Regions from separate parts of the Devosia sp. Root105 genome, predicted to be linked through region 2. Evidence: predicted binding sites of a transcription regulator. Region 2 holds the regulator's gene; the other holds the start of a gene.
What was found. Region 2 encodes PhoB, which activates phosphate uptake and scavenging genes when phosphate is short. Its sites were predicted from a motif close to TGTCATNNANCTGTCAT; they were not measured.
Positions count from the first base shown of each region.

Region 1: the regulator PhoB is predicted to act here: its motif matches at 3,136-3,152, upstream of ASC68_RS13555 (esterase-like activity of phytase family protein).

Region 1 covers NZ_LMCR01000015.1:42,750-48,304, reverse strand. The annotation lists gene ASC68_RS13570 (hypothetical protein) at 1-109, opposite strand, end outside; gene ASC68_RS13565 (DCC1-like thiol-disulfide oxidoreductase family protein) at 186-644, opposite strand; gene ASC68_RS13560 (UvrD-helicase domain-containing protein) at 641-3,046, opposite strand; gene ASC68_RS13555 (esterase-like activity of phytase family protein) at 3,209-5,368, shown strand.
Region 2 covers NZ_LMCR01000021.1:222,465-228,948, reverse strand. The annotation lists gene pstA (phosphate ABC transporter permease PstA) at 1-569, shown strand, start outside; gene pstB (phosphate ABC transporter ATP-binding protein PstB) at 591-1,400, shown strand; gene phoU (phosphate signaling complex protein PhoU) at 1,419-2,114, shown strand; gene phoB (phosphate regulon transcriptional regulator PhoB) at 2,214-2,915, shown strand; gene ASC68_RS27860 (amidase) at 2,963-4,444, opposite strand; gene ASC68_RS27855 (ThuA domain-containing protein) at 4,609-5,250, shown strand; gene ASC68_RS27850 (aldo/keto reductase) at 5,235-6,275, shown strand; gene ASC68_RS27845 (dienelactone hydrolase family protein) at 6,309-6,484, shown strand, end outside.

The DNA of each region.
Region 1 (5,555 bases), on a different contig from region 2:
GGTCCATGGAGGTGAAGAGGCTGACCGCCGCCCAGATGAGACCGACGATCACGACAGCGGCGACGACGATGATGATCGTCCTGAGGCCGCTCGAGGTCTTGGTTTTCATTGGTCCAGCCCACGGCATCGCCTACGCCCCCTGCAGCGAAACTCACCATCTGCTTAGCCGCCTTCTGCTCCAACGGCTAGGCGAGGAAGCGGTCGCGCTCGTCGGGCGCCGGCAGGTGGCAGGTATCGCGCCGGCCGAAGAGCTTCATGCGGTGGCGGGCGATCCAGAAATAGAGGCCATCGCGAACGGAGCGGGGCAGGGCGCCGGCTGCCGCGCCCGTCGACCACGGCAGGCCAAGCCGACGTCCGATCTCGATCACCGCATCGGATGCGAACCGCGGCAGGCCGTCGGCCAAGACGATGAAGGTCTCGTAGTCATGCGGATCGAGGCCGTAATGCCGATAGATCGAGGTCCCGAGTTCGCTCTGGGCCGCGATGAAGCGAAACACCCGGCTGCAGTCATGGCGAAGCACGAACTGCACGGCGCTTGAACAGAGCCCGCAATAACCATCGTAGATCATCACCGGATGATCGTCCGCGAACGCGACGACGCCTTTGTCGTGCCGATAGCTGTAGGCCGCGTGCCCGGTGCTCACGGCTTCTGTACGAAGCTTTCGAGCACTTTCTTGCGGCCGGCCTTCTCGAACTCGATGGTCAGCTTGTTGCCTTCGATCTGCTCGATCCGGCCATAGCCGAACTTCAGATGGAAGACGCGCTCGCCGACATCGTATTTCGAGCCGCGGCCGTCATCGACCGAGCGGGCGACGAGGTCGCCATCGATGGTCACCGGGCCGGCCGATTTGCGGGACGAGGCCTGAGCCCGGGCGCGCTGCCAGCCGGGGGTCTCGTAAAGCGAATCGAACGGGTCGCGGGTGTCGAAGCGCCCGCCCGCCGTCCGGCCGCCGTAGCCGTAGCCGCCATAGGCCGAGCCGGTGTCCTTCACCTCGACCGCCGCCGCCGGCAGTTCGTCGAGGAAGCGCGACGGGATCGCCGATTGCCAGAGGCCATGCGTCAGCCGGTTCTGCGCCACGGAGACGCGCAGGCGCTTACGGGCCCGGGTCAGGCCGACATAGGCGAGCCGGCGCTCCTCCTCGAGCCCGGCGCGGCCGCTCTCGTCGAGGGTGCGCTGGCTGGGGAACAGGCCTTCCTCCCAGCCGGGGAGGAACACGGTTTCGAACTCCAGACCCTTGGCGGAGTGGAGCGTCATGATCGACACGGCGTCGTCGGCTTCGCCGGTATCGCGGTCCATCACCAGCGAGACGTGCTCGAGGAAGCCGCCGAGCGAGTCGAACTCCTCCATCGAGTTGACCAGTTCCTTCAGGTTTTCCAGCCGGCCCTCGGCCTCGGCGGATTTGTCGTTCTGCCACATCTCGGTGTAGCCCGACTCGTCGAGCACCTGGCGGGCGAGATCGGCATGCGAGGTGTGGCGGCGGACGATGCCGGGCGCCAGCTCTTCGGTCTCGACGGCGTCTTCCGGGGGCACGGCTTGCGCCCGCTGCGCCCAATCGTCGAACTGATCCATCAGCTGGCGCAGTGTGGTGCGCTGCTTGGGCTTCAGCTCCTCAGTCTCTACGAGCGTGCGCACCGCGGTGGTCAGCGAAGTGCGCTGGCGGCGCGCCGCGTCGTAGAGAATCTGCAGGGTGGAATCGCCCAGCCCGCGCTTCGGCGTATTGACGATGCGCTCGAAGGCGAGGTCGTCGTTGGGATTAGACACCAGCCGCAGATAGGCCAGCGCGTCGCGGATTTCCTTGCGCTCATAAAAGCGCGGGCCGCCAATGACGCGGTAGTTGAGGCCGAGCGTGATGAAGCGCTCTTCGAAGGCGCGCATCTGGTGCGAAGCCCGCACCAGGATGGCCATCGAGTTCAACGCGTCGCCCTGGCGCTGGAACTGCTCGATTTCTTCCCCGACCTGCCGGGCCTCCTCGTCGGAGTCCCATACCGAGGTGACCATCACCAGCTCGCCCGGCTCGCCGACATCGGTCTGCAGGGTCTTGCCCAGCCGGCTCTCATTGTTGGCGATGAGGTGCGAGGCGGCCTTCAGGATGTTGGAGGTCGAGCGGTAGTTGCGCTCGAGCCGGATTACCTTGGCGCCCGGAAAATCCTTCTCGAAGCGCAGGATGTTGTCGACCTCGGCGCCGCGCCAGCCATAGATCGACTGGTCGTCGTCACCGACGACGCAAAGGTTGGCCTCCGACGCCGGCTTGCCCTGCGCCAAGAGGCGCAGCCATAGGTACTGGGCGACGTTCGAATCCTGGTACTCGTCGACGAGGATGTATTTGAAGCGCCGGTGATACTCGGCCAGCACGTCGGGGTTTTCGCGGAACAGCTTGATGCAGAGCAGCAGCAGGTCACCGAAATCGGTGGCGTTCAGCGTCTTCAGTCGATCCTGGTACTGCTGGTAGAGTTCGGGGATCCGGCCATTGGCGAAGGCCGAGCGGTCGGCCATCGATACGTCGCCGGGCAACTGGCCGCGGTTCTTCCAGTTGTCCATCATCCCGGCGAACTGGCGGGCCGGCCAGCGCTTTTCGTCGATGTTGGCGGCTTCCAGCAGCTGCTTGATCAGCCGGATCTGGTCGTCGGTATCGAGAATGGTGAAATCCGAGCGCAACCCGACCAGTTCAGCGTGCCGGCGCAGCAGCCGCGCACCGATCGAGTGGAAAGTGCCGAGCCACGGCATGCCTTCGACACCCGCGCCGACCAAGGCGCCGATGCGCTCCTTCATCTCGCGGGCGGCCTTGTTGGTGAAGGTGACCGACAGGATCTCGGACGGCCAGGCCTTCTTGGAATTGAGGATGTGGGCGATGCGGGTGGTCAGCACCCGGGTCTTGCCGGTGCCGGCGCCGGCGAGCACCAGCAGCGGGCCCTCGGTGGTCAGCACGGCGTCGCGCTGCTCCTCGTTGAGGCCCTTCAGGTAGTCGGGCGCCGCCGCTCCCCGGCCAAACTGGCTGGTGATCGAGCCCGCCTGCGGGCGGTCGAGGCGCTGCGGTTCTGCTGCCATCAGGGAAACGACGAATCCTGTTTCGTTCTCATCGCTAGATATAGGCAGTACAGGGCCCGATGTATATGCGGCGGGGCCTGTCACAGATCTGTCACCCCATTGTCATGTCGCCGTTGCGCGGCGTGCCTAAGCCGAAGCCCTCGATTTTCAGGGGCGCCAGCAATGCAGTTCAAATCCATTCTCCTCGGCCTCACCGCCGGCCTTCTCGCCACCTCGGCCTATGCCGCGCCGGTATTCAACCGGATCGCCAGCTTCCCGGTCGAACTGAACAACCCCGAAGCCAAGGCGACCTCGTCCGAAATCATCACTGCCTCGGAAGACGGCCTGACGCTGGTCTATTCCGACAGCCCGGCCGGCGGCATCGGCTTCATCGACATCACCGACGCCAAGGCCCCGAAGGCCGCCGGCTTCCTGTCGCTCGAGGGCGAGCCGACCTCGGTCACCATCATCGGCAACAAGGTCTATGCCGCGGTCAACACGTCGGAGAGCAAGGTCAACCCGTCGGGCAAGCTGGTGGTCGTCGACCTCGCCAGCAAGGCGATCGAGGCGAGCGTCGATCTCGGCGGCCAGCCGGACTCGATCACCCACAACGCCGCCGGCACGCTGATCGCCATCGCGATCGAGAACGAGCGCGATGAAGAGATCAACGACGGCGCCATCCCGCAGCTGCCGTCTGGCTACCTCGTGCTCCTCTCGCTCACCGGTGGGGCGCTCGATCCGGAAAGCCTCGCCAAGGTCGAGCTGGCCGGCCTTGCCGGCATCGCGCCGGAAGATGCCGAGGCCGAGTTCGTCTCGATCAACGGTCTCGATGAAGTCGCGGTGACGCTGCAGGAAAACAACGAGATCGTCATCATCGACGGCAAGACCGGGGCGGTGAAGTCGCACTTCTCGGCCGGCGCCGTCAGCCTCGAAGGCATCGATACCAAGAAGGACGGCGCGCTCAAGTTCACCGGCAAGCTGGAAGACGTGGCCCGTGAGCCCGACGCGGTGAAGTGGCTCGACGACAACCGCCTGGTCGTTGCCAACGAAGGCGATTGGAACGGCGGCTCGCGCAGCTTCACCATCTTCAACAAGGATGGCAGCGTCGCCTATGAGAGCGGCCCGTCGATGGAACTCGAAGCGGTCCGCATCGGCCACTATCCCGACGCACGCAACAAGAAGGGCGTCGAGCCCGAGGGCCTCGAGGCCGCGACGTTCGGCGAGGACAAGCTGTTCTTCGTCGCCCAGGAACGTTCCTCGCTCGTGGCCGTCTACAAGGATACGGGCGCCGAGCCCGAGTATCTGCAGTCGCTGCCGTCCGGCATTTCCCCTGAGGGCCTCGTTGCCATCCCCTCGCGTAACCTCCTGGCTACGGCCAACGAGGTCGACCTGCGTGAAGATGGGCTCGCCGGTTCGCACGTCATGCTCTACGAGCGCACCGAAGGCGAAGTCGCCTATCCGCAGCTGATCTCCGACCTGGACGCGGACGGCCAGCCGATCGGCTGGGCCGCCATCTCGGGCGCCGTGGGCGATGCCGAAAAGCCGGGGATCCTCTACGCCGTCAGCGACAGCGTGCTTTCGGCGCAGCCGGCGATCTACGAAATCGACGCCACTGCCAAGCCGGCCAGGATCGTCAAGAAGACCGTCATCACCCGTGGTGGCGACGCGGCACAGAAGCTGGATCTCGAGGGCATCACGCTCGATGGCGAAGGCGGCTTCTGGGTGGCCTCGGAAGGCCGCAGCGACCGCCTGACGCCGCATGCGCTCTATCGCGTCGATGCCGATGGCAAGATCACCGAGGAGGTGGCGTTCCCCGAGGCGCTGCTGCCCAATGAGATCCGCTATGGCGCCGAGGGCGTCACCAAGGTTGGAGACACCCTGTGGGTGGCGATCCAGCGCGAGTGGAAGGATGATCCGGCGGGGCAGGTGAAGCTCCTCGGCTACAACACCAAGGAGAAGACCTGGTCGGCGGTCCGCTATCCGCTCGAAGCCGCGGCTGAAGGCGCCTGGAACGGCCTCTCCGAAATCACCGCACACGGCGACTACGTCTACATCGTCGAGCGCGACAACCAGATCGCGCTCAAGGCGGCGCTGAAGAAGCTCTACCGCGTGCCGGTCTCGGCTCTCGTCGGCGCTGAAATCGGTGGCGAGCTGCCAGTGGTCACCAAGGAGGAAGTCCGCGACTTCATTCCCGACCTCGCGTCCAACAACGGCTATGTCGTCGACAAGGTCGAGAGCTTCGCCATCGGCGCCGACGGCGCCGGCTATGTCATCACCGACAATGACGGGGTCGCCGACTCCTCGGGCGAGACCTTCTTCTGGTCGGTTGGCACCATCCAGTAACCAGACAGCCTCCTGCTTGCGGGGCTCAGGGGCCGGTCCGAAAGGGCCGGCCCCGCTTGGTTTTGGGGGGGAACGTACTCCACACAGCTAACGCCAGTGCGCGGGGCACCTCCACCCTTGATCCCTCCCCACAAGGGGAGGGAGACGCAAGAGCTGAGACGGTGCAGCTATCGCCTCCCTCCCCCTT
Region 2 (6,484 bases):
AGAAGAACCGCTTCACCGACTTCATCGAGGTGAACATCAACAACCTCGCGGCGGTGCCCTCGATCGTCTTCGGCCTGCTCGGGCTGGCGGTGTTCATCAACTTCTTCGGTATGCCGCGTTCGGCGCCGATCGTCGGCGGCCTGGTCCTCACGCTGATGACCCTGCCCACCATCATCATCGCCACCCGCGCCGCGCTGCGCTCGGTGCCGCCCTCGATCCGTTCGGCTGCGCTGGGCATCGGTGCCTCGAAGATGCAGATGGTGTTCGATCACGTGCTGCCGCTCGCCACCCCGGGCATCCTTACCGGCACCATTATCGGCCTCGCCCGTGCCCTGGGTGAAACCGCGCCGCTGCTGCTCATCGGCATGGTGGCCTTCGTCGCCGACCGCCCGACGACGCCGCTCGATCCGGCGACCGCTTTGCCCGTGCAGATCTACATGTGGGCCAACGAGGCCGAGCGCGCCTTTGTCGAGCGCACCTCGGGCGCCATCATCGTGCTGCTGCTGTTCCTCGCCCTGATGAACCTCGCCGCCATTCTCCTCCGCCGCCGCTTCGAGCGCCGCTGGTAACCCCTGACCTGGATGACCGACATGTCCCTCGAATCTGCTGCGACCCTTGCCGCTCCCGTCTCGCGTCCTAACGCCCTGCCGAAGATGACCGGCGAGAATGTCGGGGTGTTCTATGGAGCCAAACAGGCGCTGTTCGACGTCAACCTGAAGATCGAACAGTTCAACGTCACCTCGCTGATCGGCCCTTCGGGCTGCGGCAAGTCGACATTTCTCCGTTCGCTCAACCGCATGAACGACACCATCGACGGCTGCCGCGTCACCGGCAAGATCAACCTCGACGAGGACGATATCTACGACCCGTCGATCGACGTGGTGGAACTGCGTGCCCGCGTCGGCATGGTGTTCCAGAAGCCCAATCCGTTCCCCAAGTCGATCTACGAGAACGTCGCCTACGGCCCCAAGATCCACGGCATCGCCCGCAACAAGGCCGACCTCGATGAGATCGTGCATTCCTCGCTGCGCCGCGCCGGCCTGTGGAACGAAGTGAAGGACCGCCTGCAGGAGCCGGGCACCGGCCTTTCCGGTGGTCAGCAGCAGCGCCTCTGCATCGCTCGCGCCATCGCCACCAAGCCCGAAGTGCTGCTGATGGACGAGCCCTGCTCGGCGCTCGATCCGATCGCCACCGCCGTCATCGAGGAACTGATCGACGAGCTGCGTGAGAACTTCACCATCGTCATCGTCACCCACTCCATGCAGCAGGCCGCCCGCGTCAGCCAGAAGACCGCGTTCTTCCACCTCGGTAAGCTCATCGAGGAAGGCAAGACCGAGGACATCTTCACCAATCCCAAGAACAAGCAGACGCAGGACTATATTACCGGCCGTATCGGCTGACCCGAGAGGAACTCGAGAATGGCATCGCTCAACGAGCACATCGTTTCCTCTTACGAGGACGAACTCACCAACCTCAACAAGGCAATTTCCGAGATGGGTGGCATGGTCGAACAGGCCATCACCGAGTCGGCCGTCGCCTTGCTCAAGCTCGATCACAAGCAGGCCCAGGACGTGCGCCTGTTCGACAAGAAGATCGACGAGATGCAGCAGCGCATCAATGACGCGGCGGTGTCGATCATTGCGCGCCGCCAGCCGATGGCGGCGGACCTGCGCATGGTGGTGACCTCGATCCAGGTCGCCAATGACCTCGAGCGCACCGGTGATATGGCCAAGCAGTTGGCCAAGCGCGCCATGCAGATCGAGTCCCTCGGTCTCGCGCCAAAATTCTACAATGGCGTCAAGCACATGAAGGAACTGGTGGCGCGGCAGCTGAAGAGTGCCATCGATGCCTACCTCAACCGCGACTCTGCTGCGGCCGTCGAGGTCTGCAGCCGCGATGACGAAGTCGACGCGATGTACAACTCGCTGTTCCGCGAACTCCTCACCTATATGATGGAAGATCCGCGCAACATCACGCAGTGCACGCACCTGCTGTTCTGCACCAAGAGCCTCGAGCGCGTCGGCGACCATGCGACCAACATCGCCGAAGCTGCCTACTACCTCGAAACCGGTCGCCACCTCGGCGCCGAGGAACAGCAGCGCCAGCCGCGCTAAGTCCCTTCGCCGTCTCATTGCGACGGCGAAGGTCTAAGCCTTTGATTTACAGAGCTTTCAGGTCCGTAGCTTTCCTGAAAGCGCTCTAGGGGTGATCCGATGTCAGCCACCATCCTGATCGTCGAAGACGAAGCCGATCTGGCCGTCCTGCTGCGCTACAACCTCGAAGCCGAAGGCTTCCGGGTCGCCACTGCCGCCTCGGGCGACGAGGCGGTGGAGCGCATCCGTGACGGCGTTCCGGACCTCATCCTGCTCGACTGGATGTTGCCGGGCCTTTCCGGCATCGAACTCTGCCGCCGCTGGCGCTCACGCGAGGAAACCGCGCGCACCCCGATCATCATGATCACCGCCCGCGGCGAGGAAGAAGAACGCGTCCGTGGCCTTGCCACCGGCGCCGACGATTATGTGGTGAAGCCGTTCTCGATCCCCGAGCTGCTGGCCCGCATCAACGCGCTGCTCCGCCGTTCGAGCCCGCAGCTCGTCACCGCGGTGCTGAAGGCCGGCGACCTCGAGCTCGATCGCACCAGCCACCGCGTCCGGCGCGGCGGCCGCGAGGTGCATCTCGGTCCCACCGAATACCGCCTGCTCGAATACCTGATGCGCCACCCCGGCCGCGTCTACTCCCGCGAGCAACTGCTCGACGGGGTCTGGGGCAACGACGTCTATGTCGACGAGCGCACCGTCGACGTGCATGTCGGGCGCCTGCGCAAGGCGATCAACCGCCACCGCGACGCCGACCCGATCCGCACCGTCCGCGGCGCCGGCTATGCGTTTGACGAGCGGTTTGCGGCGGTCAGCTGAGCGCCACATCAAGGGTGGGGGTGCCCCACGCTCTGATGTGGAGCCCCCTAAATCACCCGCTCCGCGCAGATCCGATAACTGTCCGCCCACGGCCGCAGCCGCTCGAACGTCGCGCTGGCCGCCAGCACATCGGCATCGGCATAACGCCGGCCGATGATCTGCATGCCGACCGGCAGCCCATCCACCAGTCCGGCCGGGATCGACGCAGCCGGATGCCCGGTGAAGTTGAGCGGGTAGGTGAGGCACCAGCCGATCCCCTGGTCGACCGCCTCGCCGTTCACCTCGCGCGGCCCGTGCGTATTGCCACCAACCTCGTTCTTCACCGGCAGCGCGGCAACCGTCGGGGTGATCACCAGGTCATAGGTGGCGAACGCGGCCTGGAACGCGTCGTAAATCTCCGACCGCATGGCCTGGTCGCGTCGGAGGTCGGCTGCCGTCATCGTCTGCCCGTAGCTTTCGATCCAGTGCAGGTACTCCGGCGGGAAGTCGCCGCGGTGGTCCGCCAGAAGGTCGAGCCCGCCCGCCTTTACCGCCTCCAGTGTCCCCATGTTCAATGGCATCATCAGCCGCAGCCAGAGCTCGCTCAGTTCGCGCTGCGAATAGCGGATGCCGAGCTTGATCTCTTCGACGTGCGCGCCGGCTTCGCTGAACGCCGCGACGGCCCGCTGTACCGTTTCCGCCACCCGCGGATCGACCGGGAACACATCGAGGTTGGGGCTGTAGCCGATCCGGAAACCCTTGATCGATTGCTTCAGCGCACCGAGATAGTCGACCGTCTCGCTAAGGCTCAGCGGGTCGCGCGGATCGTACCCGCCGAGCACACTCATCGCCAGCGCCGCATCTTCCACCGTGCGGGTGATCGGCCCCTCGAACACATAGGGCAGGTCGCCGGCAAAGGCGTTGGGTCGCATCACCACCGGCACGCGCCCGAAAGCCGGCTTGTAACCATAGACTCCGCACCAGGCTGCCGGGATGCGGATCGAGCCGCCGGCATCGGTGCCCTCGGCGATCGACACCAAGCCGTCGGCGACGATCGCCGCGCTGCCGCCCGATGAACCGCCCGGGTTGCGTGTGGTATCGAACGGGTTATTGGTCGCCCCGAACAGGTAGTTGTCGGTCACCCCGCGCAACCCCATCACCGGGGCATTGGTCTTGCCCACGAGGATTGCGCCGCCCTTTTCGATCCGCTCGGCGAACGGGCAGTGGAACTGCGCGATATTGTCCTTGAGCGCCCGCACCCCGCCGAAGGTCGTCGGCCAGCCGGGCTTGAAATCGAACAGGTCCTTGATCGCTGCGGGTACCCCGTGCAGCGGCGGCAACGTCGCACCGCTCATCACCGCCGCCTCGGCTGTTTTCGCCTCGCGCCGCGCATCGTCGAAGCCGAGATAGATCAGCGCATTGAGGCTCGGGTTGCGCGCCTCGATCCGGCTGATGGTCGCCTCCATGAGCTCGACCGGCGACACTTCGCGCTGGCGAATCCGCCGCGCCAGTTCGGTGGCGCTCAGATAGGAAAAGTCGCTTGTCGGCATGTTTGCCCCCCGCTTGTTGTTGAGGGGGATACTCGACAGGAAGCGCGCCCCGCACAATGCACCGTTCGACGGGGCAGCGGGCGCCTACCATACCAATTCCCGCTTGCCTTAACCCGCTGCTTTTGTTCAGGTCTCCCGCCGGTCAGCGGCGAGGGAAGCGGACTATGAAGACAGCATTGGTCGTATGGGGCGGGCTCGAGCTGCACGAGCCCGAAAAAGGCGCGCATATCGTGCGCGAAATCCTCGAGGGCGAGGGTTTTGAGGTCGATGTCACCGGCGACTACACGGCGCTCGGTGGCGAAAGTGTCGGCTCCTACGACCTGATCGTGCCGCAGATCACCGGCGGCGAGCTCGACCGCGAGAACTCCATCCGCTTCTGCGCCGCCGTCGAAGCCGGGACCGGCCTTGCTGCTTTCCACCACGGCCTCGCCACCAGCTTCCAGGGCAATGCACGGATCCGCTTTCTCGGCGGCTGCACCTTCGCCACCCACCCGGGCGATATCATCAGCTACCAGGTCGACCCCAAGGTGACGGACGACCCGATCATGGCGGGCATCAAGAGCTTCGAGCACACCTCGGAGCAGTACTACATGCATGTCGACCCCACCGTTGAGGTGCTCGCCACCACCACTTTCTCGGGCGAGCACGCCTTCTGGAAGAAGGGCGCCGAGATGCCGGTAGTCTACAAGTCCGCTTATGGCCGCGGTCGCGTCTTTTACACGGCGCTCGGCCACAAGCCGGCCGAGCTAGACAAGCCCGAGATCAAGACCATCCTGCACCGGGGGCTGCTATGGGCGGCCCGCTGATCCCCTCCCGTCCGGTCGGCGCGACCGGCCTCGAGATCAGCCGCATCGGCTTCGGCGGCGCGCCGCTCGGCGACCTCCGGCGGGCACCGACCGATGCCGGGGCCCGCGAAGTGCTTGAGGCCGCCTGGGATGCCGGTATCCGCTATTTCGACACCGCCCCGTTCTACGGCGCCGGCCTGTCGGAGCGTCGGATTGGCGATTTCCTGCGCGATAAGCCGCGGGATAGCTATGTGCTTTCGACCAAGGTCGGCCGGTTGCTGGTCCCCGACCGCGCCTTTTCGATGGAGCGTCACGGCGATCCACGCGCCCTGCCGTTCCGGCCGAAGTTCGATTTCACCTATGACGGGGTGATGCGGAGCTACGACAACTCGCTGCAGCGGCTGGGGCTCGAGAGCATCGACATCCTGTTCCTCCACGATATCGGCGCCTTCAGCCAGCGCGAGCGCCATGCCGAGACCATGAAGCAGGCACTCGAAGGCGGCGGTATCCGTGCGCTCGAAGAGCTGCGGGCCTCGGGGGCGGTGCAGGCCATCGGGGCGGGGGTCAACGAGTGGCAGATCATCGATGAGCTGATGAACCATGCCCGCTTCGATATCTTCCTGCTCGCCAATCGCTACACCCTGCTCGACCAGCAGGTGATCGACACCCTGCTGCCGCGGGTGAAGCGCGAAGGCGTGGCGATTGTCGACGGCGCCCCGCTCAACAGCGGTATCCTCGCCACGGGTCCGGTTCCCAACGCGATTTATGACTATGCGCAGGCGAGCCCCGAGATGATCGAGAAGACCCGCCGCATCGAGGAGTTGTGCAGCAAGCACGGCACCACGCTGATCCGCGCTGCCCTCAACTTCCCGCTCGGCCATGAGGCGATCACCGCCATCATCCCCGGCTTCTCCAATGTTGCCGAGTTCAACGACAATCTCGCCGGCTACCGCAAGCCCATTCCCGACGCGCTCTGGGCCGAGCTCCGCGAGGCGGGCCTGCTGCATCCGAAAGCGCCTGGCCCCGTTACCCCGGTCCTGGCGTAAGATAGGCTTCAACGTCCAACCCCCGGAGGCCCCATGGGCGAACGCATCAAACTCACCGCTGCCGATGGCTTCGTCCTCAACGCCTACCGCGCCGCCCCGGAAGGCAAGCCGCGTGGCGGCGTGGTGCTGATCCAGGAGGTCTGGGGCCTCAGCAACTGGATCCGCAGTGTTGCCGACCGCTGGGCCCGCCACGGCTACCTCACCATCGC